Regions from separate parts of the Streptosporangium nanhuense genome, predicted to be linked through region 2. Evidence: riboswitches for the same ligand, from Rfam matches in the RefSeq annotation. Region 2 holds a riboswitch; each other region holds the start of a gene.
What was found. A riboswitch is a leader RNA that binds a small molecule or an ion and turns the genes downstream of it on or off. The one in region 2 is predicted to bind cyclic di-AMP.
Positions count from the first base shown of each region.

Region 1 (7,120 bases), on a different contig from region 2:
CCCGGGGTGGGTGGCGTTCGACGACTCGCTGTTCGGCGAACCGTTCCTGGCCACGGCGGGGGGCGGCGGCGAGATCGGCCACAACACCACCGTCGCGTGGATTCCCGGGCAGCGGCGGGTGGTCGCGATGGCGGCCAACAGGCCGGAGGTGAGCGCCGAGGACCTGCTGCGGGCGGTGGGCCCGGCGCTGCTCGGCGGCGGCCCGCTGCCCACCCCCACCCCCGCCTCCACCGCCGCGCCCCGCGACGGCGGCGATCTCGCCGCTATCGTCGGAACGTACGAGCTGGAGACGGGGGGTTCCTTCGACGTGAGCGCGACCGCCGGCGAGGTGACGGTCTCCGCCACCGGCCCCGACGCCGTCGCGGCGCTGTTCCCGCCCCGCGGGCCCGCCGGCGACCCGCGCGGGCACGACGGGCGCGTGCTGGCGCTGCTGGCCGGCCGGACACAGGAGGGCCGCAAGGAGCGGGAGGCCCTGACCGCCTCCTTCGGGCCCCTGGGCGACGTCACCCTGGCCGGAACCGTGGTCAGCGGCGGCGAGGTGCGCACCTACGTCACCATCGTCGCGGGGACGCGGCCGGTCCTCGGCTGGTACAGCGTCAACGAGCGAGGGGGTGTCGAGGCGGCCGAGGTGCCCGCGAGGCCCCCGAGGCTGACCTTCGTCGCCGCCGGGAACGGCCACTACCACCCTGACGACCCGGCCGGCACCGGGCCCGCGGTGAGCCTCTCCTTCCCGGACCGGAAGCTGGTCGTCTCACAGGCGGGCGGGACGTCGACCGCCCGGCGGGCCGGCTGACGCGCCGTGCGCATCCTGATCGTCGAGGACGACCCCGACCTGGCCGAGCTGGTCGCCCTCGGCCTGCGCAACGAGTCGTACGCGGTCGACGTGGCGGCGACCTGCCGCGAGGCGGAGGAGGCGCTGCGGACCACGGCCTACGACGTGGCCTGCCTCGACCTCTCCCTGCCCGACGGCGACGGGCTCGACCTCGTGCGGCGGCTCGCCCTCGACCCCGGCCTGCACCGGCCCCGGCGCACGCTCGTGCTGACCGCCCGCGACGCCGTCGCCGACCGGGTGGCCGGCCTGGACGCCGGCGCCGACGACTACCTCGTCAAGCCGTTCCACTTCACCGAGCTCCTCGCCCGGCTGCGGGCGCTGGGCCGCCGCGGCGACGAGCTCGGATCGGTCCTGCGGGTGGGCGAGCTGACACTCGACCTGACAGCCCACCGGGTCTGGCGATCCGGCGTCGAGCTCGACCTCACCTCGCGCGAGTACTCGCTGCTGCGCTACTTCATGCACCATCCCGGTGCGACGCTCTCGGCCGAGGACCTGCTGGAGCACGTGTGGGACGCCCACGCCAACCCCTTCACCGCCTCGGTGCGGGTGATCCTCAGCCGGCTGCGCAGGAAGCTCGGCGACCCTCCCCTGATCGTCACGATCACCAGCGCCGGCTACCGGCTGAAGGGGCCCTCGTCATGACCCGTCCCTGGCGGTCGCTGCGCGCGCGCCTGGCCGTGCTCGGATTCCTCGCGATCTACCTTCCGGCCCTCCTGCTGTTCGGGGTGATCCTGGTGACCGACACCGAGACGACCTCCTGGCTGGTCGACGGCGTGGAGAGCACGCGGACCGTGTCCGGGCACAGGTCGGCGTGGGTCACCTGGACCATCCTCGCCCTCGCCCCGGCCGCCGCCGCGCTGGCCTGGTGGTGGGCGGGCCGGGCGACGGCCCCGATCGAGCGGATCCGCGCGGCGGCCGACGACATCGGCGGGACCGACCTGAGCCGCCGCATCGCCCTCGACCGCGGGCCGGCCGAGGTGGTGGCGCTGGCCGCGAGCTTCGACGCCATGCTCGACCGGCTGGAGCGGGCCGCCGCGACGCAGTGGCGGCTGATCGACGAGACCAGCCACGAGCTGCGCGTGCCGCTGTCGGTCCTGATGACCAACGCCGAGGTGCTCCTCGACCACCCCGCGCCCACCGTCGAGATCTACCGGCGGGGGCTGCAACGCTCGCGGGCGGCCTCGGAACGGCTCCGGACGACGATCGACCACCTGCTGGTCGACGCCCGCGCGCGGGCCCGCGCCGTGGACCGGCGGCCGGCCGACCTGGTGACCCTGGTACGCGACGTCGTCGAGCACGCCGGCGTGCTGGCGGCCGAAAAGGAGATCGGCCTGTCGGTCACCGGCCCGCCCGCCGCCGTGTGCTCCGTCGACGAGCCCACCATGAGCCGGGCGATCTCCAACCTCGTCGACAACGCGATCAGGTACGCCCCGGCCGGATCGGAGGTGGAGATCGCCGTCGAGGTCGCAGGTGCCGAGGCCGCGGTGACCGTGACCGACCACGGCCCCGGCATCCCCGCCGGCGAGCGGGAACACGTCTTCGAACGCTTCTGGCGCGGCCGGCGCGACGTCCCCGGCACCGGGCTCGGCCTGCCGATCGCCAGGCAGATCGCGCTGGCCCACGGCGGCGACCTCACGCTGGACCCTGCCCGGCCCGAGGGCGACGGCTGCGCCTTCAGGCTCACCCTGCGCCGCTGACCGGTCCCGGGGACGGCCTTCGGCTCGCGGCCCCGGACCGGGGCACCGCCGCGACACCGTGTCCGGGGGCCGTTCCTAGCCGAGCGCCTTGAGGTAGCGGCGCATCCGGCGCTTGGCGCGGTAGCCGACGCGCAGCACGTTCGGCGGGACCTCCACGCGCATGCGGGCGCGGCGGCGGGCGGCGGCGTACTCGGGGCCCTCCAGCAGGGAGCTCGCCGGGACGAGCCGCCCGGAGCGGGCCTGCCCGACCAGGGAGACCATCCGCGACACCCAGTCGCTCTCGCCGCCGGGGTGGAAGTAGTTGACCTTGCACCAGGCGTCGTCCGGGTCCAGGAACCGCCCTGCGGAGAGGTCGTCGAGGGTGCCGAGCAGGCCGCTGTCCTCGAAGACCAGATTGATCATCTCGGCGCCCACCCCGAAGTCCGACAGCACCAGGAGCGGCACCCGCTGGGCGATCGCCTCCAGCGCGGCGGTCGAGCTGACGGTGACGAATCCGGCCGCGTGGGCCAGGTGCTCGTGCATGGGCCCCACCGCGAAGCGCACGGCCTCGGCGCGCACCCGGCCCTCCTCGGCGAGCGACTGCCACAGGCGCTGGTAGTGGTGGCGCTCGTTGTGGGTCTGGCGCTCGGTGTCCAGGGCGCGGAGCTTGACGACGACGTCCAGGTCCGGCCGCCTGCGGGCCAGCTCGGCCAGGGCGAGCAGGACGCGCTCGCGCTCCTCCCTGCGCCTGGGCACCTTGGCCTGGGTGGCGAACACCACCCGGTCGCGCGGCCCGGTCGCGGGGGTCTCCACGCCGTCGCGCAGGAACGGCAGCCGGGCCAGCCCGATCTGGCCGCCCCCGCCCAGCCGGCAGCCGATCTCGGAGAACTCCTCGACCTCCCGGCCGCTGTGCAGCACGAACAGGTCGCACCCGCTGCGGAACAGCCACGCCTTCTCGGTGGCGGGGACGGAGATGCCCGGCAGCCCCGAGACGAACACCGGCCGGGGCCGCAACCCGGCCAGCACCTCGCCGACCAGCACGTCCACCACGGGTCCCGTACAGGCGACGAGCACCACGTCGGGCCGAAGGCGCTCCGCGGTCCGGCGCAGCGCGCGGGCCGACAGCACGGGCGGGTCGGCCGCCGAGCCGGCGACGGCCGCGTGGATCTGCGCCGGCGACGGGGTGATGGGGGTACGGATGACCGCCAGCTCCGTCTCGCAGCCCGAGGGCAGGTCCCTCAGCAGGCAGGCCGCCCACTTCAGGTAGGAGTCGGAGTCGGCCACGGCCAGGACCTTCAAGGAGAACCTCCGGCGGGGAATCCCCGGTTTCGTACGGTTTCGTGTGCAGGGAAGCGCGTCCCGCGCGCGGCGGGCCCGCCGGGCGTCGGCCACGGGATCATGCCCCGGGGACTCCCGTGTCGTGATGGGCGAACCTCGACAGGTGCGAGCGCAGTGACGGCGCCGCCTCGGCCGTCCACCACTCGTCGGGGACGTCCACCGTCTCCACGGCGACGCCCCGGGCCGAGAGCAGGACCCGCAGGGAGGTGACCGCGGTGGACGGCAGGCTGAGCACCCGCTGCTCGGCGGCGAGCCCGCGCAGGGTCATCTCGGCGGGGGTCCCGCCGTCGTAGACGGTGATCCCCGGCTGCTCCCCGACCCGGACGAGGTCGTCGGGATCCTCGCGGCGGTGCGGGAAGTAGGCCACCGGACCGGCCGAGCCGAGCCCGGCCAGCCAGGTGAAGTAGCGGTCGCGGTGGATCAGGCCGTTGCGGACCAGCGAGGTGCCGAGGACGACGGTGCGCTCCTCGGGACGGGGCCCGCGCAGCGGCTGGGACCGCAGCCAGGCGAAGTCGTGGGTGACCAGCTCGGCTCCCCCGGCGCGTACGGCCTTCGCCAGGTCGGGGGGCACGGGCAGCGCGGTGAAGATCGACAGTCGTCCCGAGCGGGCGGCGGCGCGCAGCCTGAGCCCGGCCGCCGCGCCGAGGGCGGTCCTGAGCCTTCCGGCCTTCGCCCTGGCCCTCAGCAGGGGCGTTCCCACCCTGCCGGTGAGCAGTTCCAGGAGCCTGATGGTGGCGAGACCGTCGTCGACGATCACGATCCGGCCGGGGAGCGCGGTGAGCCAGCGGAACTGGACCTTGCCGGAGAAGGCGTCGCCCACCACCCAGGTCTCGCCCCGGCGCGGCCTGGGCATGTCCTGCCTGGCCGCGGTGAGCTCCAGCCCCCTCGGCAGGGTGAGACGGCCCAGCTCGCGGCCCGTCACGGCCAGCGGGCGGAGTTTCGCCCTGGGCACGAGATGGCTGCGGGCGCCGAGCAGCCCGGCATGATGTGCCTCCACCGCGCAGAGCATCTGCAGCGGGGACTCCACCCAGGCAACGGCCGAACCCTGATCCCGCGCGTGGTCTCGGCCGTCCTCCACGCCGGGCGATGACCCGTTCACGACTGCCACAACCTAACCCGGTGTGCTTAAGCGCCCGGGAACTGCGGGTGAACAGCCGACCACGCGCGTCTGTTGATGATCGTCCGGACTTTACCCGCGGGCGCGGCGGGGCCTCGGGGAAAGCGTGTTCCTTTACTCGGCACCTTTACCTTCGCGGGGTCACGGAGCCTCGCGGGGCCCCTCACGGGCACATCTCTTTACCTTCCGGGCGGCGAGGCCCGCCCGCTGCCCTCCATCATCGCTCTGAGCTGCGCAAACTCCCTCGGGCGCGGGGCCGGGGCCACTGGATCCGGCGCGCCGCCCCCGGCCCCCGCATGGGGGAACCTCTACCATCGGAATACTTTTTACCATCGAATACATGTTCGAAACTTTACCGGGTGCCTCACGCCCTTACCGAGGGTCCGCTCGCGCGTCATAGCACCCCTCCGCAGGCGACTCGCGGGCGGGTGCGGAAAACCCGGATCGCCGCAGGGGCAGGGGATCCCGACGTCGGCGCGAGTTGCGCCCGACCACCTCGGGGAGGTGTGGCCGAGGTCGCCGCGCCCCGCCTCTCCGGCCGGAGGGCACCCCGCAACACCGACCTGATTCAGGCGTATTCCCAAGTCAAGGCAATATGTCCTACTTGTAATCGTCTGTCCCCCTGACGTACCTTCGTCCTATTCGTGGCGATTGCCTAGGTCTATCCAGGTCTGTGCATTGCCGTCACATTGCCCGACTGTGTCCCACCTGGTGGAGCCCCTCCACCGATGGTGAGCACGGCCGCCGAATCCGCGAGGTCTGCGGAACCGGGGAACCACGTTCCTGGGGTGAATCAGCGCACCTGTGCGCCGTAGGGCACTTCCCAGCCCGAACCCGTCAGCTAACCCGGTAGGCGGAATGGAAGCGAAGCAAGGAGTCGAACCCCCGTATGACTAAGCATCGCCTCATCTCCACCCCCCGCGCCGCCTGCGCCATCATGGGCGCGTGCGTCGCCCTGGCGACCGGCACCACCGGCACCGCCCTGGCCGCCGACGGCCACGGCGTCGTGAACGCGCCGCCCGTCGACACCAAGGCCCAGGACGCCAAGGCCGCCAAGACCCCGCTGCAGATCGTGGCCGAGAGGCTCCCCAAGGTCTCCGCCGCGAAGGTCCTGGACATCGCCTCCAAGCAGATCGGCGTCCGCGAGAACGCCAACGGCGGCGGGACCAAGTTCCACTCCTGGTACATGTCGAGCCCCCGCGCCAAGGAGACCCTCGCGCGCGACGGCGGCAACACCGTGTACGACTACGCCAACGCCCCCTGGTGCGCGATGTTCGTCTCCTGGGTCGGCGAGGTGGCCGGCATCCGCCCCACGATGGGCTGGGACGCCTACACCGTGGCCCACGCCAAGTGGTTCAAGAACAACGGCCACTGGGGCACCATCCCGACCCCCGGCGCCGTCGTCTACTTCGACTGGGCCGGCGGCAAGAGCATCGAGGGCATCGACCACGTCGGCTTCGTGAAGAAGGACAACGGAGACGGCACGATCACCACGATCGAGGGCAACACCGGCAACGGCGACGTCGAGCAGCGCGTCCGTCCCGTCTCCGAGGTCGTCGGCTACGGCTACCCCGTCTACTCCAACTGACCTCACCCGGTCCGCTTCGACCGACCGCGCTCACCGCCGCCCGCGGCCGCCGTTCCCCCACGGCGGGCGCGGGCGTCCCGGCCCCCGCCGGCGAACGACGGCCAGGTCCCGGCCGGTGAACGACGGCCAGGTCCCCGCCGGTGAACGACGGCCAGGTCCCCGCCGGTGAACGACGGCCAGGTCCCCGCCGGTGAACGACGGCCAGGTCCACACGCTCCCGGGGGCGCCGCTCGAACGAGCGGCGCCCCCGGGAGCGTTTCGCGTCCTCCCCCGCCCGGCTCCGGCCCCGGGACCGGGACCGCCCTCCTGCCCGGCCCCCACCTTGGCCCCTCTCCGGCCCGGCCCCGAGGCCGCCCCGCCTCACCTTGCCCTCGTTCCTCCTCGCGCCGGCCTTCCCGGCGCATCCGCTCCAGCCGCGCCCGCCCCTTCCCGGACTCGCCCTGACACCCCCTTGACAAGCCCCGCGCCGACGTCTTCCGAGGCCTCCCCCGACGGACCCTCTCCCAGGAGGACACGAAATGCCCCGACTGTATGCCCGTGAGATGGGAGCGCTCCCAATAACCAGTATG
Region 1 covers NZ_JCADBG010000001.1:971,866-978,985, reverse strand. Annotated here, with positions in the region: gene AC5L38_RS04080 (serine hydrolase domain-containing protein) at 1-793, shown strand, start outside; gene AC5L38_RS04075 (response regulator transcription factor) at 800-1,474, shown strand; gene AC5L38_RS04070 (HAMP domain-containing sensor histidine kinase) at 1,471-2,529, shown strand; gene AC5L38_RS04065 (DUF6716 putative glycosyltransferase) at 2,605-3,807, opposite strand; gene AC5L38_RS04060 (hypothetical protein) at 3,905-4,873, opposite strand; cyclic di-AMP (ydaO/yuaA leader) riboswitch at 5,696-5,834, shown strand; gene AC5L38_RS04055 (CHAP domain-containing protein) at 5,853-6,551, shown strand.
Region 1: linked by a shared signal. The riboswitch ahead of AC5L38_RS04055 (CHAP domain-containing protein) and the one ahead of AC5L38_RS14015 (hypothetical protein) in region 2 are both predicted to bind cyclic di-AMP.

Region 2 (7,120 bases):
GTCCGTGGTCAGGATCGGATCGGTAGATATGGGCGATTGCGAGAGTGAGCGACTTCCGCCAGTTCTGGGCCAGCTGTTCGCCGATGGGGCCGATGGGGTCGACGGGAGCGAGGGTGGTGACGGGATCGGCGCGGGTGGAGGCAGAAGGCTCTCGGTGGAGCTGCCGCCGGGAGACGTGGTGTGGCCCGACCCCGGTTACGCTCAGCTCGCAGTCCGTCGCCGTCCGGCGTTCTGGCTCAGCGAGGTGGCGGTCTCCGGCGAGTACTGGGCCCGGCTGAGGGCCCAGCACGAGCGGTCGGGCCTGTGGCCGGTGCTGCTGGAGGACTCCGTCCAGCCCTGGTCGGCCGGCCAGATCGCCCCGGACACGGCCGGTCAGATCGACAACTACCACGCCGCCGCGTTCATGGCCGAGGTGTGGTCCGACTGGATCGCCAAGGCCACCGTGGACCAGCTCGAACTCCTCGACCCCTTCGGTCCCGAGTGTCCCGGCCCGGCCCCCGCGGGAAGGCTCGCCGCCGACCCCGGCGTGGTCGCCGACTGGTACGCCGGGCTGGTGGCCGAGCGCAGGACCCCGCTCGGGCTCGTCGCGGTCGAGCGGGGGGCCGACGCCCTGGCCGTCATGGGCTGGCAGGGCGCCCTGAACCACAACGAGTGGATGGTCCCGCTCGCGGCCGTCGTGCGGAGCTGGGAGGACAGGTTCGGCGTGCGGGTGGTCGGCATGGGTTTCAACACCCTCGACCTCAGCGTCGCCGCGCCTCCGACGACCTCCGAGCACGCCCTGCACATCGCCGCGGAGCACTGGACGTTCTGCCCCGACAGCATCATCCAGGGGGCGGGGAACCTCATCGACTACGCCGAGCAGATCAAGGGCAGGAACGCCTGGTCGTTCTGGTGGGACTGATCGACCCCGGGGCTTTACCTTTCGCGGACCTCGGGGCGCGAACCCCCGGGTTGGGACGGGCCGTTCCGGGGCGGATCCGCGAGGGGCGGGTTCGCCGGGCTGACCCCCGTACGCAGGCGCTCTGGGCAGGGGCTCCCGAGGTGAATTCCGGGATGGTCGAGACATCCGTGCTGGTAGGACGGGTGTTGGTCTGGCGGGGCGATCGATGAGGCTTCCTTGAAGCTTGCAGGTAGATCTTCTGGGGTTTTCATGGTGTTTGCTTTGCTTTGTCCGGTTTTGGTAGGTAGTGTCCACTGTTATCGGTTGGCGACCTGCCCTTCACAAGAGGGAGCGGCCGGCCGACGTCGAATCCCGAGAGCCCTACAGAGGCTTCGGGGCCGGGGAACCACTCTTTCGGGGTGAATCCGCCGCGATCATGCGGCGGTAGGGCAACTCCACCGCCCGAACCCGTCAGCTAACCCGGTAGACGAGATGGAGAGGAGATCCCCTCATGGATCACCGCGTTACCACGTCGGTGCACACCTTGTCCGCGCCGACCACCTGAACTTCTCCCCCTTTGACCCGACACAGCTCGCCATCCCCCGTCCCCCCGACCCTCTCGCCGCACCTGACAGCGGCACCTTCCAGATCGTGCTCCGCGTAGCGATTGCCTGAGATTCCGGCTACGCCCCCTTTTCCGACGAGCGCGTCCCCGCCAGTGCACCCCTTCGGTGTGTCGCACCTGGCCGCCCCGTTCCCTCGCGAAAGAGCCTCTTCTCCATGCGCCTCTTCTTTGGTATGCACAAGAACGGCCCGAGCAAGTCCGTCTGGCACAACAGCAAGTCCCGCGGGAACCGCCTCGCCGCCGCCACCCTGGTCGGCGCGAGCGTCCTCGCCTCCGCCGGTGTCGCCCTGGCGCTGCCCGCCTCCACCTGCTTCGCCGCCACCGCCGACCCCGAGGTCGGCGTGGCGAAGGCGAGCGCCGAGTCCGTCCTCCTCCAGGGCGCGACCACGGCCTCCTACTTCTGGGACGACTCCTCCGGCCGGGCCGGTGACACCGGTCTTCCCGCGAGCGGCAAGCCCATGCAGAAGGGCATGATCGCCAGCCCGAGCTGGCCCCTGCTCACCGAGGGCTACCTCATCTACAAGGGCAAGAAGGCCAAGTTCTTCGTCGGCGACCGCGGCCCCGGCTCGCCCTCGAACCAGGGCATCATGATCGACATCGATGCCAAGACCTTCGCCGACCTGACCGGTGGAACGTTCAACGCCGGCACGCTCGGCGTGGACGGCAACGGCGGCATGGGCCACATCGACGTCAAGTACGTGGTCACCAAGTGGGGCGGCGGCACGGGGATCAAGAACCACCCCGTCGCGTTCTCCACCGGCGCCTGGAGCCGCAGGGACACCACCCCGGCCAAGCCCCCGACGGTCGTCTTCGCCAAGGCCCTGGAACTGGGGATCGGCGTGAAGACCCAGCCGGTGAGCACCGCGGTGCGGCCGTGGGCCGGCAAGCCCAAGGTCATGGTCGAGTCCGCCTCCATGCGCGTCCCGGCCGACGTGGTCGCCGCCGGTGTCCGCGCCGCCGAGATCGGTGCGGGAAAGGGCTGAGCCGAGAGGGCTGAGCCGGAGCCCGGCCCCGCGGGAGTTCCTCGCGGGAGCCTCCGCCGGGCTCTCGCCCCGCTGAGGTCTCCGTCCCACCGGGCCCCCTCCCGCCGGAGTCCTCGCCGGGTCTCCCTTCCGTCGAAGTCCTCGCCGGGCCTCCCTCCCGCCGTAGTCCTCGCTGGAGTCCTCGTGGAGCCCCACCCCGCCGGTGCCGCGCTTTCCCCCGAATGGCATTCTGTCCCGCGGAACCAGCGCGGACGGTAGGAGTGCCATGACCCTGCGGGCCCCGGCGAACGGCATCGAGATCGCCTACGACACCTTCGGCTCCCCGGAGGGCCGCCCCCTCCTGCTGATCACGGGCCTCGGCTGCCAGATGATCCAGTGGGACGATAGGTTCTGCGCCCTGCTCGCGGACCGGGGACACCACGTGGTGCGTTTCGACAACCGCGACAGCGGCGAGAGCACCCACCTGGACGAGGCGGGTACGCCCGCCCTCGACGGGAGCGGGGAGGTCCCCTACCTGCTGGGCGACATGGCCGACGACGCCGCCGGACTGCTCGACGCGCTCGGCCGGGACACGGCCCACGTGGTCGGCCTCTCGATGGGCGGGATGATCGCGCAGTCGCTCGCGATCCGCCACCCGCACCGGGTGCGCAGCCTCACCTCGATCATGTCCACCCCGAGCCCGCGGGCGGCCCTGCTGACCGACCCGGACGTGCTCCTGCCGGCCTTCACGCCCGACCGCGAGAGCGCGATCAGGCGGGCGCTGGACAACTGCGCGGCCGTCGGCTCACCCGGCTACCCGTTCGACCGGGGGTGGAACGCCGAGATCGCCGGGCTGGGCTACGACCGGTCGTACGACCCGGCGGGCACGGCCAGGCAGGTGGCCGCGATCATGGCCTCCGGCGACCGCGCGCCCCGGCTCAAGGAACTCGCGGTTCCGGCTCTCGTGCTGCACGGGGAGGACGACCCGCTGGTCCCCCTGCCCGCCGGGATCGCCACGGCCGGCGCGATCCCCGGTGCCCGGCTGATCACCTACCCCGGCATGGGCCACGACCTGCCCGCCGAGCTCTGGCCCTCCTTCGTCGACGCGATCGACGAGCTCACCACCTCGGCGGACTCCGGGAGGTGACCTTCGCCCGCCACCCTCCCCGCCGGGGGGAGGGCGGGCTCCGGTGCGGTCCGTGCCTCCCGGGGCGCGGACCGCACCGGAAGATCAGACCTCGAGCTTCTCCTCGATGCCGCGCAGGACGTGCCGCGCGAGCGCGAGGTTGGCCCGGTTCCGGTCGAGGGCCAGGTAGAGGAACAGGCCTTTGCCGCTCCGGCCCGAGATCGGGCGGATTATGTGGTACTGCGTACCGAGCGTGATGAGGATGTCCTCGATGCCGTCCTTGAGGCCGAGCGACTCCATGGTCCGCAACTTGGCCTTGACGACCTCGGTGTTACCCGCGGCGGCCACCTGGAGGTCGAGATCCTTGGACCCGCCGAGCGCGCCCAGCGCCATCCCGCTGTTGTAGTCGACGACGACCGAGCCGATGGCGCCGTCGATCGTCATCATCTCCTTGAGCGAGACGTCCATGTTGCCCATTGCTGTCTCCGATCACTGGGGTATCGATATGCGTGAGCTGACGGCGGCCAGCCTGGCCGCCGTCTTGCGGCCCTCCAGCCTGAGCAGCCCGAGGTTGGTCCCCGGACGTGCCAGGACCGTGAGGACGATCTTGGGTCCGGCGGCGTAGAAGGCCGCGTAGCCGTTGGTGCCGGAGATCAACGTCTCCTCGAAGGTGCCCTTGCCGGCCATGCTCGTCATCCGGCGGCTGAGGGCCAGCACCGCGGAGGAGAGCGCGCCGGTCTGCTCGCTGTCCCTCTCCAGGTCGCTCGCTATCGTCAGACCGTCGACGCTGCACGCGATGCTCCCGTTCACGTCGGGTATGCGCTCTCGCAGCGCCGCCATCTCGCGCCGTATCTCCTCGCGCAGTTCCACCGGCATCCTCCTTCCGATCAGCTTCAGCGTCCGCAGCCTTATCGGCATGTGACCGGGCTCAAGTCGCTCAAGTCGCTCAAGTCATGGCCTCCAATGCGTTCCTGAGCCGGATGAGCAGGTTGACGTCGGCCGGGTTCCCGTTCGCCCTGGGAAGCCACTCCGACGTCTCCGGAGAGCCCGTTCCGGTCGCCGGGATCTCCGTGGCGCCCCTCGTCCGCCTGGGCAGCGGCTCCGGCTCCGGCTCCGGCGCGGGGGAAGCCGGAGGAGCCTCGGACGGGCCGGGCCCCGGCACGCGGAGCAGCCCGGACGAGGCGAGCTGCCGTACGGCGAGCAGCACCGAGTACGCGGGACGGCCGAGCTTGCGCGCCAGGTCGGCCGGGGTCGCCGTGGAGTCGGCGCCGACCAGCACCTCCCACTGGAGCGAGCTCAGCACCACCCGCTGGGCGCTGATGCGCCTCAACGGGACGACCGGGAGCGTGTCCAGCTCCGCGGACGGCCAGATCTGTTCCAACTGCGCCCTCCTCCGCTCGCACTCCCGGAGCAGGCCGGTCGCGTCGAAGTACCACTGCGGTCCGAGCCAGTGCCTTTCCCCTCGTCGGAACCTGGGCCGGTGACCGGTGGCCCGCAGCAGGAAGTACGCGGCGTCGAGCACCGTGCTCAGCACGCAGAACTCCAGCTCCCCCCTGGTGAGCAGGCCCTGCGCGACCAGCTGCTCGCCCCCCGCCGGCCCGGGGGCCCGCGGGTCCGGCGGGCGGCGGACGGCGGCCTGCCTGGCCTGCCGTACGGCGTGGGCGGATATCCCGCGGCAGGCGCCCAGCAGGTCCTCCAGGCGGGGGGCGGCCGCGCTCTCGGCGTAGGTCACGCGGCCGTCGGTGAGGTAGAAGGCTCCCGCCCTGCCGAGTCGCAGGGAGCCGGTGGCGTGGTCGCCGGCGAGCCCGCTGAGGATGTTCTCGACGCTCGGCATGGTCTCACGTCGATATCAGGCGGCCGGAAAGGGCCTGGAGGCGGTGGCGGGCCAGTGCCAGGTTCGAGCGTTCCAGATCGAGCCTGACATAAATGACCAGGGGGCCGTCGAAAAGCGTTTCCAGCGGCCGCAGTAAATGGTGGCCGCCGTCCGTGGTGATGATCATGTCGTTGATCCGGACCGTACCGCCGGGGGAGGCGAAGGCGAGCCCGTCGAGCGTCGCGCGCAGGGTCTCGCTCAGTCCCGCGGCCGATCTCTCCACGTCGGCGTGGCGGCTCGCACCGCCGGTGGCCACCGCGGTCCCGCTGGTCTGATCGATGAGGATCGCGTCCAGGGCGCCGGGGATGGCCATTACCTCGGTGAGGCAGTCTTCGATTCCGAGCACGTGCTCTCCCTCGCCAGCGACTTCAAGCGTCGCCCGGTCAGCGTAGGGAAACCGCTCGGGGACCGACCTTCCTGACTAGGGCTTTGATAGGAGAAGGCATACGATTCACCAACCGAGTGGGAAGTTATACACCCCGGGTGGAAATCAACCCGTTGGTTCCTCGGAGATGAGTGCCTTTTCGTCCGGCTTGAAAACAAGAATGTTCTTCACATAGGAATTCACCGCGGCGGGCAGCCCGACGTCGTTCCCGGCCGCCTCCGACATGTACCAGCGGTGGTCGAGCACCTCGTGGAAGAACTGGGCGGGCTCCAGCTTGCCCCGCAGCTCCTGGGGCACGGCCAGCACCGTGGGCTGGAAGACCTCGGCCAGCCAGCGGTGGGCCACGATCGCCTCGTCCTCGTGGCGCAGGCCGTGCGACACGCGGAAGGAGTCGAGGTCGTTGAGGAGGCGCCTGGCCTGGTTCTCCTCCACGTCCAGGCCGGTCAGCCGCAGCAGCCTGCGCTGGTGGTGCCCGGCGTCCACGACCTTGGGACGGACGATCAGCCGCCCGGTGCCCGCCTTGCGGCGGACCATCATCTCCGCGACGTCGAACCCCAGGGAGTTCAGCCGGCGGATCCGCTGGTCGATCATGTGCCAGTCGACCTCGTCGATGATGTCGTCGGAGGTGAGCTCGCCCCAGAGGCGGTGGTAGCGGCGGACGACCGAGTCGGCGACCTGCTCGGGGTCGATGGAGGGATGCAGCAGCTCGCCCGCCTCCAGGTCGAGCATCTCGCCGAAGATGTTGGTGTGGGCCACGTCGATGTCGTACAGCCGCTGGCCCTCGCTGAGCATGGGGTGCAGCTCGCCGGTCTCGGCGTCGACCAGGTAGGCGGCGAAGGAGCCCGCGTCCCGGCGGAACAGGACGTTCGACAGCGAGCAGTCGCCCCAGTAGAAGCCGCTGATGTGCAGCCGCACGAACAGCACGGCCAGGGCGTCGAGCAGCCGGTTGAGCGTCTCCGGCCGGACGGTCCCCGACATGACCGCGCGGTAGGGCAGGGAGAACTGCAGGTGCTGGGTGATCAGCGCCGAGTCGAGCGGCTCGCCGTCCGCGTCGGTGCGCCCGGTGACCACGGCCACCGGCTCGACGGACGGGGTGTCCATCCGGCTCAGATCCCACAGCAGGCGGTACTCGCGCTTGGCGTAGTACTCGCTGATCTCCTTGATCGCGTAGACCTTGCCCGACAGGCGGGCGAAGCGCACCACGTGCCGGGAGATGCCGCGCGGCAGGGAGACCAGCCGGTGCTCGGGCCACTGCTCCAGGGGGACGTC
Region 2 covers NZ_JCADBG010000006.1:101,530-108,649, forward strand. Annotated here, with positions in the region: gene AC5L38_RS14010 (DUF4253 domain-containing protein) at 155-901, shown strand; cyclic di-AMP (ydaO/yuaA leader) riboswitch at 1,235-1,385, shown strand; gene AC5L38_RS14015 (hypothetical protein) at 1,661-2,488, shown strand; gene AC5L38_RS14020 (alpha/beta fold hydrolase) at 2,754-3,614, shown strand; gene AC5L38_RS14025 (hypothetical protein) at 3,699-4,070, opposite strand; gene AC5L38_RS14030 (roadblock/LC7 domain-containing protein) at 4,083-4,463, opposite strand; gene AC5L38_RS14035 (hypothetical protein) at 4,540-5,427, opposite strand; gene AC5L38_RS14040 (roadblock/LC7 domain-containing protein) at 5,432-5,812, opposite strand; gene AC5L38_RS14045 (DUF4032 domain-containing protein) at 5,957-7,120, opposite strand, start outside.

Region 3 (7,120 bases), on a different contig from region 2:
CGAGCTTGCCCTCGCGAGCGGCCTGGGTCAGGTTGCGGCCGAACTGGTCCAGCACAAGGGAGGTCGACGGCGCGGCCTCGGTCGGACCGCCCGCGGCGGCCGGTTCCTTGCCCTGGTAGCCGTGGAGCAACTGGATGACCTGCTGGCGGACCCGGTTGAGATCGGCCCCCAGCTTCACCAGCACCTGGGCCGCGACGCCCTCGCCCTCACGGATGAGGCCGAGCAGGATGTGCTCGGTGCCGATGTAGTTGTGTCCTAGTTGCAGGGCTTCGCGGAGCGAAAGCTCAAGGACCTTCTTGGCACGCGGGGTGAACGGAATGTGCCCCGACGGCGCAGACTGACCCTGGCCGATGATCTCCTCGACCTGCTGACGCACACCTTCAAGACTGATGCCGAGGCTCTCCAGAGCCTTGGCGGCAACGCCTTCACCTTCATGGATCAAGCCAAGAAGAATGTGCTCCGTACCGATGTAGTTGTGGTTGAGCATCCGGGCCTCTTCTTGGGCCAGGACGACAACCCGCCGTGCGCGGTCGGTGAACCTCTCGAACATCTCGTCGCTCCTCACAGAGCGGTCAGGCAGGTCCGGGATATCCGAGCCCTGTCATCCCGCATGGTAGCCCCGACCCGGCGACCGCTCTATGCAGAAGACGTTCCCCGAGAGCAGGGCGTTCACCCTCCATCCAACTACTTACGAGGGGCGGGATGTTCCCGCTACGCCGCAAGCGAACGACGTTTGTCTGTCGGCGAAACGCATCATGCGGTCATGGCCGCCACCGGACCCCACCGTGACCGCCATAACCGCATGATTCACTCGATCCACTGAGCCGATCTAGTGAGCCCGCTCGTACTCTTCGACGATCTTGGAGGCGATTCGACCGCGCTCGCTGACATTAAGGCCGTGAGCCTTCGCCCACGCCCGGATGTCGGCGCTCTTCTCTCGCGTGAGCGCCCGCGCTCCGCCTGCGCGGCGGCGACGGGGAGCCAGGGCGCCGGACCGGCGGGCGCTCTGCACGAAAGGCGACAGGGAGTCACGGAGCTTCTTCGCGTTAACGTCACTCAGGTCAATCTCATAGCTGGTGCCGTCAATCGCGAAGGCGACAGTCTCATTGGCCTCGCCCCCATCGAGGTCGTCGATGAGAATCTCCTGGATCTGCTTGGCCATCTACACAATCCTTTCGCGGGTATTGTTTCATTCGCAAGCTAAACATATACCCGCGATCGAAGAGCGGCAATTCCAGGAGCCCGGCGATTCTCACAGGCAACCGAGACTCGCAGTCGAGCCTCCCGTGGATCAGCTCTTCTGCGACTCGGGGTCGGGTCGTTTTGCCGGACGTCGGCCGACGGCTTCACTCCGAAGTAGCTTGACAACTCCGAAGATGAAGGCCCCGCCGACGACCGCCGGGGGTATCAACGCGGACAATACGTCGTACATTCGTCCTCGCTCCGCACCGTGGGTGGCTTTCTGGGGACCATGGAAATGTGGCGGCGACTCCTGGGCCGCGCAGGCACGCCCGATCGGTCTGGAACCGCCCACAGATGACCATAGCGCCACCGGCCGGCGACGCGCGTCAGCAGGGGCGACCATGTCCGTCTCTCTCCAGCCTAATGCTTCTCTCCAGCCGCCTTACCGGTTGCGGCCGTAAAGCCGTGAGGAAAAACCAACAGGACGATCGGGTGATCATCACCGTCGCGGTAATACCAATGCCAGGCGGGTTCGCGGCCGCCGCGCCGTCGAGCTCCCCGCGCCGAAACCCCTGGTGGAGGGGTCGGCCGGGCTGGACGAAGAGCACCTCGCCGTGGAACCGGAGATCGCCGCGAGCGGGTTCAACACGGGAATACCCGCCGTCGGCGGAACACCCGGACGGAGAGCCGCTCGCTTCATCACCCCGGTGTGAGCCGATGTGACGCAAGCGTATGGAACAAGACGGATCTTCAACACTTTCTCGCCAAGAGTACGACCCGCTCTGGCACGGAGTACATAGTCGTAGACCGTATAACCACCAAACACGATGGCCCCCTCGGACAACCCCGCCAACACCACGCGCCTCCGATCCGGGTCCGTAAGAAGGCCTTCACCGCCTGTCCTGAACGCGCGGCGGAAGGCGAAGAAGAGAATCCGGCACGAGATCGCCGAGGATGCCGGAGGCGCGCCGGGCCGACCATTCGGTGAGTAGTGCGCGAACCCCCGACGGCGGTGGATCCGGCATTGACGCCCCATAGGAGACCCACGGGCGCCGGTGGGCCCGTTGTGGGCACCGTACGCGAATATTCCGGTGGGCGGGGCGAGACTCGGTCATAAGTTGCCCCGCGTTGCTCAGGACGCGGCAAATGGTTTCGCGCTTCCGCGGCCCCCGGACCCCGAGACCCATACGCGGCCCCTAAGGCCCCCCGTTTTCTCACCCGTACGCGAAAACGGGGCCGGCGGTTCAACCGCCGGCCCCGTTATTCAGGGAACTACTTGATCTTGACGACGACCGTCCCGGCCACCTTGTCGTGCAGAGCCTGCTGCAGCGGCTTGTCCCACAGCAGCCACAGCACGTTCACGAGACTGAAGATGTAGACGATGTAGTTCAGGAACGGCACCCAGGTCAGGAACTGCGGACCGTAGAGCACCCCGGCGCGCTTGACCGCCACGTCGGAGCTGAGCCCGCCGGGCGGCAGGGCGCCGCCGACCGGCACGACCTTGATGCCCATGACCATCTTGCCGACCGTCTGCCCGCCCCTGCTGAGCATGAAGAACTCATAGGCGAAGTAGATCCCCGCGGTGATCAGCGTGATGAGGAGAGTCGACAGGAACAGGCCGCCGGCCTCCGTGACCTCGCCCGTCTCGGTGTTGAAACTGGGCAACGTCACGAGCATGCTGGTCAGCACCGCGCTGATGATGAACGTCGGGATCGCCAGGATGACCCCGTCGACGATCCTCGCCACCAGGCGCTGCCACCACTCGGCGAGCGGGGCCGGGGCCCCGGGAGGACCGCCGTACGGCTGGCCGTAGCCCTGCTGCCCGTACGCGGGCTGCTGGCCGTAACCCTGCTGCCCGTAGTCGGGCTGCTGGCCGTAGCCCTGCTGGCCGTACTGCTGCTGGCCGTAGTCGGGCTGCTTGCCGTACGGCTGCTGGCCGTAGTCGGGCTGCTGGCCGTAACCGGGCTGGGGCTGCTGCCCGTAGCCGGGCTGCTGCTGGCCGTAGCCCGGCTGCTGACCGTAACCCTGGTCGGGGGTGGGCTGCTGGCCGTAGCCGGGCTGCTGCCCGTACGCCCCCGTCCCACCCTGCTGACCGTACGCGCCGGTCCCGCCCTGCTGGCCGTAACCCTGGTCGTGGGTGGGCTGCTGGCCGTAGCCGGGCTGCTGCCCGTACGCCCCCGTCCCACCCTGCTGACCGTACGCGCCGGTCCCGCCCTGCTGGCCGTAACCCTGGTCGTGGGTGGGCTGCTGGCCGTAGCCGGGCTGCTGCCCGTACGCCCCCGTCCCACCCTGCTGACCGTAACCCTGCTGCTGGCCGTAGCCCTGCTGCCCGTAGTCGGGCTGCTGGCCGTAACCCTGCTGCTGGCCGTACCCCTGCTGCCCGTAGCCCTGCTGGCCGTAACCGGGCTGGCTCTGTCCTGGGCCGGTGTTCGGCTGTGAGGCCTCCGACCGATATCCCACGACTGTCACGTCGGGATCGAGTTCGTTGGGGGCTCGACCCGCGTTGTGCTGTCCGTAATCCGGCTGTCCCGACGGTGTGCGATCGCGGTCGGGATCATCCTGTCGATACGGCGGCTGTCCGGTGCTCACCGCGTCACCTCACTTAGACTGCGCATGTGGCAAATGTCAGACGCACATGCATGCTGCAGCACAAGGTATCGACATAGGTATCAACAGTCACCTTTCCGATCAGTCAGCTCTAAAGTCATCAGAGTCGGGCTCACGTGTCAGATGTAGCAGCATCCGGGTGTTTCCCAAGGTGTTGGGCTTGACGTGTTCCAGATCGAGGAACTCCGCCACACCCTCGTCGTAGGAGGCGAGAAGTTCCGCGTAGACCTCCGGCGCGACGGGTGTGCCCTGGATTTCCCGGAATCCGTGCCGGGCGAAGAAGTCGACCTCGAAGGTCAGGCAGAAGACCCGGCGCAGCCCGAGCTCGGCGGCCGTGCGAATGAGCGCGGAGACGATCCGGTGGCCGATTCCCAGCCCCCTGCGGGTCGGATCGACGGCGACGGTGCGGATCTCGGCCAGATCCTCCCAGAGGACGTGCAGGGCCCCGCAGCCGATCACCGCCCCCTCCGCGTCGGTGGCGACCCAGAACTCCTGGACGTCCTCGTACAGGGTCACGGTGGCCTTCGCCAGCAGGCGCGGGCCGGCACCGCCGTAGGTGTCGACGAGCCGCCTTATCGCGCGGACGTCCGGGGTGCGTGCGCGGCGGACGGCGACCTCGGCGATCACGGCGACCTCGGTGGTCCCGGCGACCTCGGGACCCGTCCCGGCCTCCGGCGCGCCCCGCTCCGCCTCCGTGGATCCGGCACGCCGCTCCCCGCCGCCGGGGGCGCTGACGACCGGCACGGGAGAATGCTCAGCAAGCTGCTCCATGACCGTTCAGCGTACGTCCTCACCGGTCTTTAATTACGGCTCATCCTTAACTCGCAGCTCGCAGGCCGCACATGACCGTTGGCGATCGCTTTACCACTCTCGGTACGCGGCGCCTCCCGTGTGCCGCAACTCACCTTTGGCACGGTCCCGGACCTGGGAGGACCTCTCGTCCCACCCGTCACACCGAAGGCAAAGCCTGCGTAACGGCTATGTTGATCATATTGAGGTGTGATCTTTTCGTGACACCTCAGTTGCGAAACCTCTACTGAATTCGCAGTTCTGGTTGAGCATGAACCACGGGTGCACTAATCTCCGTGCTCGATGTCAGAGACGTAAAAAGCCTGACCCGCCGAATCCCCCCGCGCGGGGAACCAGGGACCCACCACGTCCTCCGGGGTGAATCCGAGTGCCACCGGCGCACCCGGTAGGGCTGCCTCCGGCCCGAACCCGTCAGCTAACCCGGTAGGCGGCCGAGAGAGGAGCCCGTTGGTGAAGCGCACGCGCGACCTCGGAGGAAAGCAGGCGGGTCACGACACCCGCGATCGAGAACGCGCGCCGCGAGGGCTGCGCCGTCGCATGGCGGTCATCGGCCTGGCATTCGCCACCCTGACCCTCGGCACCCCGCTGGTGTCCGCCACCGCGGACCCCGAGCCCAGCCTCCAGCAGCTGGCCAAGCAGGCCGAGAAACTGCACCAGGAGATCGGCACCCTCGCGGAGCGCTACAACGGCGAGCGGGTCAAGCTCAGGCAGGCCCAGCGGGCCGCGGAGAGCGCCAAGAAGATCCTCGCGTCGAGCGAGTCGGAGCTGGCGTCCCGCCGCACCAAGGCCACCCTCCTGGCGCAGAGCACCTACATGTCGGGCGGCCTGAACTCCGGGCTCGCCTTCACGCAGGCCACCGATCCCGACACCTTCCTCGACCAGGCCACCACCAACTACGCGCTCCAGCAGCAGCAGAGCGAGGAGCTCGCCCAGGTGAGCCGGGCGATCGAGGCCGCCGAGCGGGCCCAGGCCAGTGCCAAGGCCAGGACGACGGAGGTCAAGAAGCTCCTGGCGGAGATCGACGGCAACCGGACCAAGATCGAGCGGCTGGTCGACCGGGTCGAGAGCGACCTGTTCAGCGAGGTGCGCACCAGGGCCGTCAGCAACAGGGGTGCCCGGGTCAAGACGAACGTGCCCATCGTGGGCAGCGGCAAGGGCGCGGAGGCCGCCCGCTGGGCGCTCACCCAGCAGCTGAAGCCGTACGTGTGGGGCGCCGAGGGGCCCAACTCCTTCGACTGCTCCGGCCTGGTCATGTGGGCCTACCAGAAGGTCGGCATCAGCCTGCCGCACTACACCGGCGACCAGTGGACCGCGGGCACCCACGTCTCCAGGAACGAGCTGCGCCCCGGCGACCTGGTCTTCTTCTACAGCGACCTGCACCACGTCGGGATCTACATCGGCGCGGGCCTGATGGTCCACGCGCCCCGGACGGGTGACGTCATCCACATCGCCACGATCGACAACCGGCCCTTCGCCGGAGGCGTCCGCATCGCCGCCTGAGCCGTCTTCCGGCCTGAGCGGTGCGGGCGTCCCTGCCGGCTCGCACGCGTGTCCGGCCCGACCTGCCGGACCGGAGTGGTGTGGCCTGTCCTGCCTGCCGGCTCGCACGCGTGTCCGGCCCGACCTGCCGGACACGCGGCGACGCGTCAGATCAGGCGACGGCGAGCCGCCCAGGCCACGGCCTCGATCGCCGTGGCGACGCCGATGCGGTCGCAGATGCCTCTCAGCCTGCGCCTCACCGTCCGGCCACTGATGTCGAGGCGACGCCCTACCCGATCGACGGTGACACCCTTGGCGAGCTCAGCCAGCAGCACGAGGTCGTCGTCACTGAGACCGATTTCGCTCATGCCCAGGGGGCTGTCGCCATGGCGTGAATCCACTTCTGGATATGCCATCAAGAGTCACTCCCCCCACTCTGGAAACCGGGTGCGAGACGCCGGAAATGAATACCGTCCGCCAGGAACGGTAAACGCCTTGTTCAAAGGTCGTCAAGTTCCGCTCTTCATAGCGTGCGTCCAGTATTGACATAGCAGGCGCTACGTGAAGTACTCATGATATGTCAGTGCCTTTGCGGCTATGTCATGATCGAGCCCAGGCACGAGCCGGCAAGCACCCCCTGGCTGCGACGATCGAAGTCCCGGCAGAACAAGGTTTCGCCGGAACCACCGTCTCGCCGGACACTCCGAAGCCGATCCCCCGGGGATCCCGGCCCGCCCGTATTTTCCGGCAAAAATTGATCTCTTCCCCGCGCTCTCCGGCGACCATGCCTCACCGCCTTGACCACACGCCACGGAAAACGCGGAAATATGAGGGTCAAGGGCGAGGCTTTGCGGCATTCGCGAAGTACCGCGCAACGGCGGACCGTCGGGCGATATTGGACATACTGGAAAGGGATATCTGCACCATGCGGAAAAGCGTCCGGTATTGCGCGGAAGCAGTGGAGCCGGTGGAACCACGGGCCCGGCGACCGTTTCCCACCCACCGGATCCGCCCCGACGCCCCGGGCGCTTCCACGGGGAAC
Region 3 covers NZ_JCADBG010000007.1:114,745-121,864, reverse strand. Annotated here, with positions in the region: gene AC5L38_RS15710 (ATP-dependent Clp protease ATP-binding subunit) at 1-550, opposite strand, end outside; gene AC5L38_RS15705 (histone-like nucleoid-structuring protein Lsr2) at 830-1,162, opposite strand; gene AC5L38_RS15700 (RDD family protein) at 2,455-3,642, opposite strand; gene AC5L38_RS15695 (amino-acid N-acetyltransferase) at 3,871-4,416, opposite strand; cyclic di-AMP (ydaO/yuaA leader) riboswitch at 4,898-5,044, shown strand; gene AC5L38_RS15690 (C40 family peptidase) at 5,050-6,099, shown strand; gene AC5L38_RS15685 (helix-turn-helix domain-containing protein) at 6,246-6,446, opposite strand.
Region 3: linked by a shared signal. The riboswitch ahead of AC5L38_RS15690 (C40 family peptidase) and the one ahead of AC5L38_RS14015 (hypothetical protein) in region 2 are both predicted to bind cyclic di-AMP.

Region 4 (7,120 bases), on a different contig from region 2:
AAGTTCGACCCCCGCAAGCGGGCCAGGCTGGGCGGGGCGCCGATCGCCGCGCAGCTGGAGACCGACAAGAAGTTCCGCGAGCTCGTCGCCGAGACGCTGACCGAGGGCTGGCCCGAGCTGGTCGCGAGCCTCGCCGAGGGCACGGTCCCGCCGGCGGCCGAGCCCGTCATGGTGGCCGCGGCCGCCTACCTGACCCGGCCGCCCGGCTGGGCGGAGATGGTCGAGACGGCCCGCGCCGACCTGGAGCGGTCGGCCGCCGTCGCCGAGGGCTCCGCGCAGGAGCAGACGGTCTCCCGGCTGCGCGAGCAGCTGGCCGCCCAGAAGACCGCGGCCAAGGAGGAGTCCGAGCGGCTGCGCGAGCAGCTCAAGACCTCGCGCTCGGAGGTGTCCGACCTGCGCCGCAGGCTGCACGACGCCCGTGAGCGGACCAAGGCGGCCGAGGCGCGCGCCGCCGCCGCCCAGGAGGTGGCCGAGGAGGCGAGGACCGTCGCGCTCTCGGCCGGAAGCACGGTCGAGAGCGAGCTGCGCCGCCTGCGCGAGCGGCTGGCCGACGCCGAGCGGCAGCTGGAGTCGACGCGCAGGGCGGCCCGCGAGGGCCGCAGCGTCGAGGACACCAAGGTGCGCATGCTGCTCGACGCCCTGCAGGACGCCGCCGCCGGGCTGCGCAGGGAGCTCGCCCTGCCCTCGGGCATCCACCGCCCCGCCGACTCCGTGGCCTCGGTGGCGCCCGGCAGGCAGGGTGTCCAGGCGGTCCCCGCGCGGGCGCTCGCCGACGACGACCCCGCCCTGCTCGACCAGCTGCTCGCGCTGCCGCAGATCCACCTGATCGTCGACGGCTACAACGTGACCAAGACCGGTTACGGCACGTTCACCCTGGCCGACCAGCGCAGCCGCCTCCTCACCGGTCTCGGCGCCCTCTACGCGCAGACCCGCACCGAGCTGACCTGCGTCTTCGACGGCGCCGAGCTGAACGGCCCGGTCCCGGTGTCGGCGCCCAGGGGGGTGCGCGTGCTGTTCAGCGCCCCGAACCAGATCGCCGACGACCTGATCCGCCAGCTGGTCCGCGCCGAGCCCGCCGGGCGCGCGGTCGCGGTGGTCTCCTCGGACCGCGAGGTGGCCGAGTCGGTACGCAGGATGGGCGCCAGGCCGGTGCCCTCGGTGCTTCTTCTCAGACGTCTGGGGCGCGCGTAAACCTTTCGGGGTCGCCGGGCATCGGATCACCCAGGAGGTTCGATTCGATGAAGAAGATCATAACGCTCGCCCTCGCCGTCCTGGCCGCCGGAGCGACCGTCACCGCGCCCGCGGCGGCCACGACGGCCGCCGTCCCCAGAGGCTTCCTGCTGTACGAGAAGGACGCCGCCAAGAAGGACGACGACCCCGAGACCAACTGGAAGGTCGCCAACTCGGCGAGGACCAGGCTGGCCGTCAACCCGTGTGACAGGAGCACACTGGCCGCGACCGGCCGGGTGGCCGCGCGGACGGTGACCTTCACCGGCGTGCCGGACTTCATGAAGGTCGAGCAGGTGATCCTGTACGGCTCGCGGGCCTCGGCCGTCGCGGCCGTCGCCCAGGTGCGCGCCGCCCTGGCCCGGTGCGGGGCCAGGGCCGGCTCGGGCTCCGGTTACCGCTACGCCTCCTCGCGCCTGACCGGGCTCGGCGACGAGGCGCTGAGGGTCTCCGGACAGGTCTACTACGGGAAGAAGGCCGGGGTGGGCGGCGACCGGAGCGTGCTGGTCAGGAAGGGCAACGCCGTCGTGGTCTACCTCTGGGCGGGGGAGTACTCCAAGCCCGCGAGGAGCGACTGGACCGTCCAGCTGCGCGACGCCAGGAGGATGACCGCCAAGATCTGCGACATCGCCACCTGCGGGTAGCGCGAACGGGGTCGAGGCCGGGCGCTCCCCGTGACCGGGGGGCGCTTCCGGGTGGCGGGACGGCCGCCGCCGGTCGCGGGTAAAGCGCTTCCACCTGCGAATAAGGAGCAAACCCGGCGAAAAGGTGAGTCAATCATTACTTCTTCTGTACTATTCGCCGCAGGTCTGGTGCAGTCGGGAGGCGTTGACGTGGCCGTGGCGGGTTTGCCGGTTGGACTGATTCGGATGCCGGTGGCGGCCGGGCTCGCCCTCGCGTTGCTGATGATGCCGGTCGGCGGAGCGTTCGCCGAGCCGAAGCCGACGCTCGCCCAGGCCAAGAAGAAGCTGGACAAGCTCAACGAGCAGGCCGACCAGGTCGTCGAGAAGTACAACCAGGCCTCGGAGAAGTGGAAGCGGGCCAGGAAGAAGTACCGCACGCTCAACGACGACCTGAGCCGCCAGAACGAGCAGGTCGCCGGGCTGCGCAAGGAGCTCGTCACGATGGCGGTCAGCACCTACCAGGTCGGGGTGATCAACGGCTGGGAAGGCATGATCTACCAGAGCGACCCCGGCGCGCTGCTGAGCGGCCTGGCCGCCGCCGACCAGATGTCCACCTCCCGCGCCCAGTCCCTGAGCGCCTTCGACGAGGCCACCAAGGCGCTGCGGACCAGTCGCGACCAGGCCAAGGACGCGCTGGCCGAAGCCGACGAGACGCGTGACGACCTGGCCAAGGAGAAGGCCAAGGCCGACAAGATGGTCAGGGCCCAGACGAAGCTCCTGCGCGAGCTCAACGTCTTCAAGACGGGCAACCCCGAGAGCTCCGGACTCCAGTACAACGGCTCCGCCTCGGGCAACGCCCGTGCCGCCCTGCAGTTCGCCTTCGCCCAGATCGGCAAGCCCTACCGGTACGGCGGCACGGGTCCCAGCGGCTGGGACTGCTCCGGCCTGGTCCAGGGGGCCTGGCGCAGCGGGGGGGTCAGCCTTCCCCGTACGACCTGGGAGCAGTGGAGCTGGGGCGCGAGCCGCAAGGTGTCGCTGAGCGAGCTCCAGCCGGGCGACCTCATCTTCAGCGAGGGTCTCGGCCACGTCAGCATGTACGCGGGCGACGGCAACATCGTGCACGCCCCGCAGACCGGTGACGTCGTGAAGGTCGTCCCGCTCTCCTCCTACGGCCGCCGCATCGTCGGAGCCGTCCGCCCCTGAGCCCTGCCCGCCGAGCCCTGAGCGGGGCCGATGGGTTCCGGCTCCGGCGCGTGGTGACGGTGGACGTCTCCCGGGTGCCCGCGCCGTCCGGAGCGGGCTCCCAGGGCCTGGGCGCGTGTCCTCCGTCCTGAGAGCGCATCGGGTTCGTGCGGGCTCCCCTTGAGGACACGTGCCGGGGCCCGGGTGGGCTCCGCCCTGAGAGCGCGCAGGGCCCTCACTGAGGCGTTCACACCTCGCCGTGCGCTCCACCGGCTCCCCGGCCCCTGGGAGGCCGCCAGGCTCCACCGCGTCCCGTGCCCGCGCGATCGGGGGGCCGGGTGAACCGATGTCCGTCCTGGCGCTCGGCGCCGCCGGTTTTGAGGTCGTTCGGGCGGATTTCCGGAGGTCGATCCATGGTGCCGGCACGTGCGCGCAGGGGCCGAGAGGCCCGATCGTCCGGGGGCGGCGCATTCTAAGGCCAAGCCTCAGGCGCGGCGATGTGATGAATATTACAGAAATCACTATTAATCAGAGTGATGCCGGTCGTGTGACGAGGGTCATATCTCAATAGCATAAATAGCCATTTAGCAGGGGTAACAGGAAGATCAAGAGGGCTGTCCGGTCACCCGATTTGGCGAATGCTTTGCCGAAAGTTGGAGATCGGGGTAACTTCTGGCGTCGCGACGTGCAAGCCACGCCGTCGCGGCGAATGTCGGTCTTCGGGCCGGTGTCCCTATAGAAATCCAACCGGCCGCCGCGCCCCCACCCGGGGGCAGGGCTCATCACGGCGGCCCGCCGAATCTATGCAGCCAGGAGGCATGGAACCGGGGACCCAAAAGGCCCAGCACAGTGTGGCCAGGGGTGAATCGGCACATTTGTGCCGTAGGGCATCTTCCAAGCCCGAACCCGTCAGCTAACCCGGTAGGCATCAGTGGAAGTCCCAAGGAGAAATCCTGTCTACCACCCCGTACAACCCCCGTCTGTCGCGCCTTTTCCGCCTTTCCATCGGCGGTATCGCCCTCACCCTGACCGCCTCAGCCGGAGCGGTCACCCTAGGGCCCACGGCGGCGCAGGCGGTGGCGGACGGCCCCTCGGAGATCTTGTTCAACAGCGTGACCGACGCCTCCGAGAAGGCCGAGAGCACCAAGAAGACCGCCCCTCGAACCGTGACCACCGCGACCAGGGCCAAGGCCAAGGGCAAGGTCGGGAGGAGCAAGGCGGCACTGCAGAAGGTCCGGGCCGGTAAGGCGGTCTCGGCGGCCAAGAAGCAGATCGGCGACCCGTACCGGTGGGGAGCCTCCGGTCCCGGAGCGTTCGACTGTTCGGGGCTCGTCCGGTACGCCTGGCGCAAGGCGGGCGTGTCCCTCCCCAGGATCACGCACAGCCAGTACAGGTCGATCAAGAAGAAGGTCTCGTGGAGCAAGCTGCGCCCCGGTGACCTGATGTTCTTCAGTGGGAAGGGCCACGTCGGCATGTACGTCGGCAAGGGCAGGATGGTCCACTCGCCGAGCAGCGGCAAGACGGTCCGTGTCGTGAGGCTGGCCGGCTACTACAGGTCCTCCTTCGCAGGAGCGGCACGGCCCGGGGGCTGAGCCCCGCACGGAGCCCGGGCACGGAGCCCGGACTACGAGGCCTGAGCGAGAAGCCCAGGCCCGGAATCCGAGTACGGGCACCGAGCCCGCGTCCGGGCAGGCGTCCGAGCACGCAAGAGCGGCCCCGGCCCTCCACCAGGAGGGCCGGGGCCGCTCCATGCCGGTCGAGTACCATCGGCTCGTATGTCCGTCCCGAAAGGGCGCCGCGCCGTGCTCGCCGGGATGCTGGCGCTGATGAGCGCCGGTCCGTTCGCCGGGACGGGCCCCCTCCTGGCCGGAGCCGCACCGCTTTTGCCCGACGCCCCTCACGGCCCCCGGACACCTCCGCGCGACCCTCACGATCTGTGGCCGGGCGCCGCGGTCACCGTCCGGGGAGAGCACTCGCTCGTGATCGGCCACGGCGTCCCGGCCGCCGTCCTGCGGGATCTGGCGGCCAGGGCCGACCGGGCCCGCGCGACGGTCGCGGCGATCTGGGGGCCGGTCCACGCGGTGGTCCTCTTCCCCGCCACCGACGCCGAGGCCGCGTCGCTCGCCGGGGCCGGGAGCACCCGCGGCCTGGCCGCGATGGCGACCGCGGACCGGGTGATCGTCCTGCCGTCGGGATACGCCCGGCTCACCGGGACCGGCAGGGATGTCGTGATCACCCACGAGCTCGCCCACGTGGCCACCGGCGCGACCCGGGGCGGCCGGGTGCCGATGTGGCTCTCGGAGGGCTTCGCCGACTACGCGGGCTACCGTGACGCCGGGCTCGCGGTGCGCACGGCCGCCGCGGAGCTGGCCGCGGAGGTGCGCGCGGGCGTCCTGCCCGCCCGGCTCCCCGCCCCGGCCGACTTCGCCCCCGGCGCGCCGCGGCTCGCGCAGGCGTACGAGGAGGCGTGGCTCGCCTGCAGGTTCGTCGCGGAGCGCTTCGGAGAGAAGGCCCTGGTGAGGCTCTACGGTAGCGATGTCGGGAGCACGCTCGGCCTGCCGGTGGCCGAGTTCACCGGAGCCTGGCGCGACTACCTCAGGGAGGAACTCACGTGACGCTGAGCACGACGGACACGCCCCCGGGCGTGCGGTCGGCGGGGTGGGCGCTGGCCGTCCTGGGGGTGGTCACGCTGGCGGTCGTGGCGTTCACCACGCCCTGGCGGGCACTGCCCGAGGGGGCCCCGCCCGTCGTTCCCGATCCGGCCCGTGACTTCACCGCCGAGCAGATCGCCAGGGCCGAGAGGTTCGACGCGCTGGTCAGCCTTCCCGGCTACCTGTCGCTCGGCCTGACGCTGGTCGTGGCGGGGGTGCTGGTGGCCACCCCGCTGGGCGCGCGGCTCGCCGACCGGCTGCCGGGGCCGTGGTGGCTGCGGACGCTCCTCGGCGTGCTGGCGCTGTCGGCGGCCGTGGCGATCCTGCGCTGGCCCCTGGGGATGTGGTCGGAGGGCTACCTGCGCGACTTCGGGCTGTCCACCCAGGCCTGGCCGGCCTGGTCGGCCGACCGGGCCAAGAGCACCGGCATCGGCACCGCGCTGACCGCGATCATGGTGCTGGCGGTGGTCGCCCTGGCGCGGCGCTACCGGCGCTGGTGGATCCCCGCGTCGGCCGGGGCGTTCGTGCTGACCGTGGCCGCCTCCTTCGCCTACCCGGTGCTCGTCGAGCCGGTCTTCAACGACTTCAGGCCGCTGGAGGCCGGACAGCTTCGCGACGACCTGCTCGCCATGGCCGCCAGGGACGGCGTGCCGGTCGAGAACGTGCTCGTCGCCGACGCCTCCCGGCGGACCACCGCGCTCAACGCGTACGTCTCCGGGTTCGGCGCGACCCGCAGGATCGTGGTCTACGACACGCTGCTCCGCGCGCCCGCCGACGAGGTCGAGCTGGTGGTCGCGCACGAGCTGGGCCACGCCAAGGCGGGCGACGTGCTGTCGGGCACGCTCGTCGGCGGCCTGGGCGCGGCGTTCGGGGCGTGCCTGCTCTACGCGGTGACCTCGGCGGGTGTCGTACGGCGCCGGACGGGGGTCGCCTCGCTCGGCGACCCGAGGGCGGTGGGCCTGGTCATGGGGATGCTGAGCCTGGCGACGGTCCTGTCCGGACCGGCCCAGAACCTGGTGAGCAGGCAGATCGAGGCCCGGGCGGACGTGCACGCGCTGGACCTGACCAGGGACCCGGCGACGTTCGTCGCCATGCAGAAACGGCTGGCGGCCACCAATATTTCGGATTTGTCGCCTGATCTAGTCGAATATGTACTTTATGCATCGCATCCCACGACGCCGCAGCGCATCGCCCTGGCACGCTCCTGGGCCGGGCTGAACGGCCTGCCCGAACCGTGAGCCGCACGCTGGTCGTCACGAACGACTTCCCGCCCCGCGCGGGGGGGATCCAGTCGTTCGTGTACGGCCTCATCGCCCGCCGCCCGCCCGGCTCGGTCGTCGTCTACGCCCCCCGGTGGGCCGGCAGCGCGGCCTTCGACCTGCGCCAGCCGTACCCCGTCGTGCGGCACCCCACCTCGCTGATGCTGCCCACGCCCGC
Region 4 covers NZ_JCADBG010000002.1:198,333-205,452, forward strand. Annotated here, with positions in the region: gene AC5L38_RS05790 (NYN domain-containing protein) at 1-1,191, shown strand, start outside; gene AC5L38_RS05795 (hypothetical protein) at 1,239-1,871, shown strand; gene AC5L38_RS05800 (C40 family peptidase) at 2,097-3,053, shown strand; cyclic di-AMP (ydaO/yuaA leader) riboswitch at 3,816-3,975, shown strand; gene AC5L38_RS05805 (C40 family peptidase) at 4,145-4,624, shown strand; gene AC5L38_RS05810 (hypothetical protein) at 4,808-5,647, shown strand; gene AC5L38_RS05815 (M48 family metallopeptidase) at 5,644-6,921, shown strand; gene AC5L38_RS05820 (glycosyltransferase family 4 protein) at 6,918-7,120, shown strand, end outside.
Region 4: linked by a shared signal. The riboswitch ahead of AC5L38_RS05805 (C40 family peptidase) and the one ahead of AC5L38_RS14015 (hypothetical protein) in region 2 are both predicted to bind cyclic di-AMP.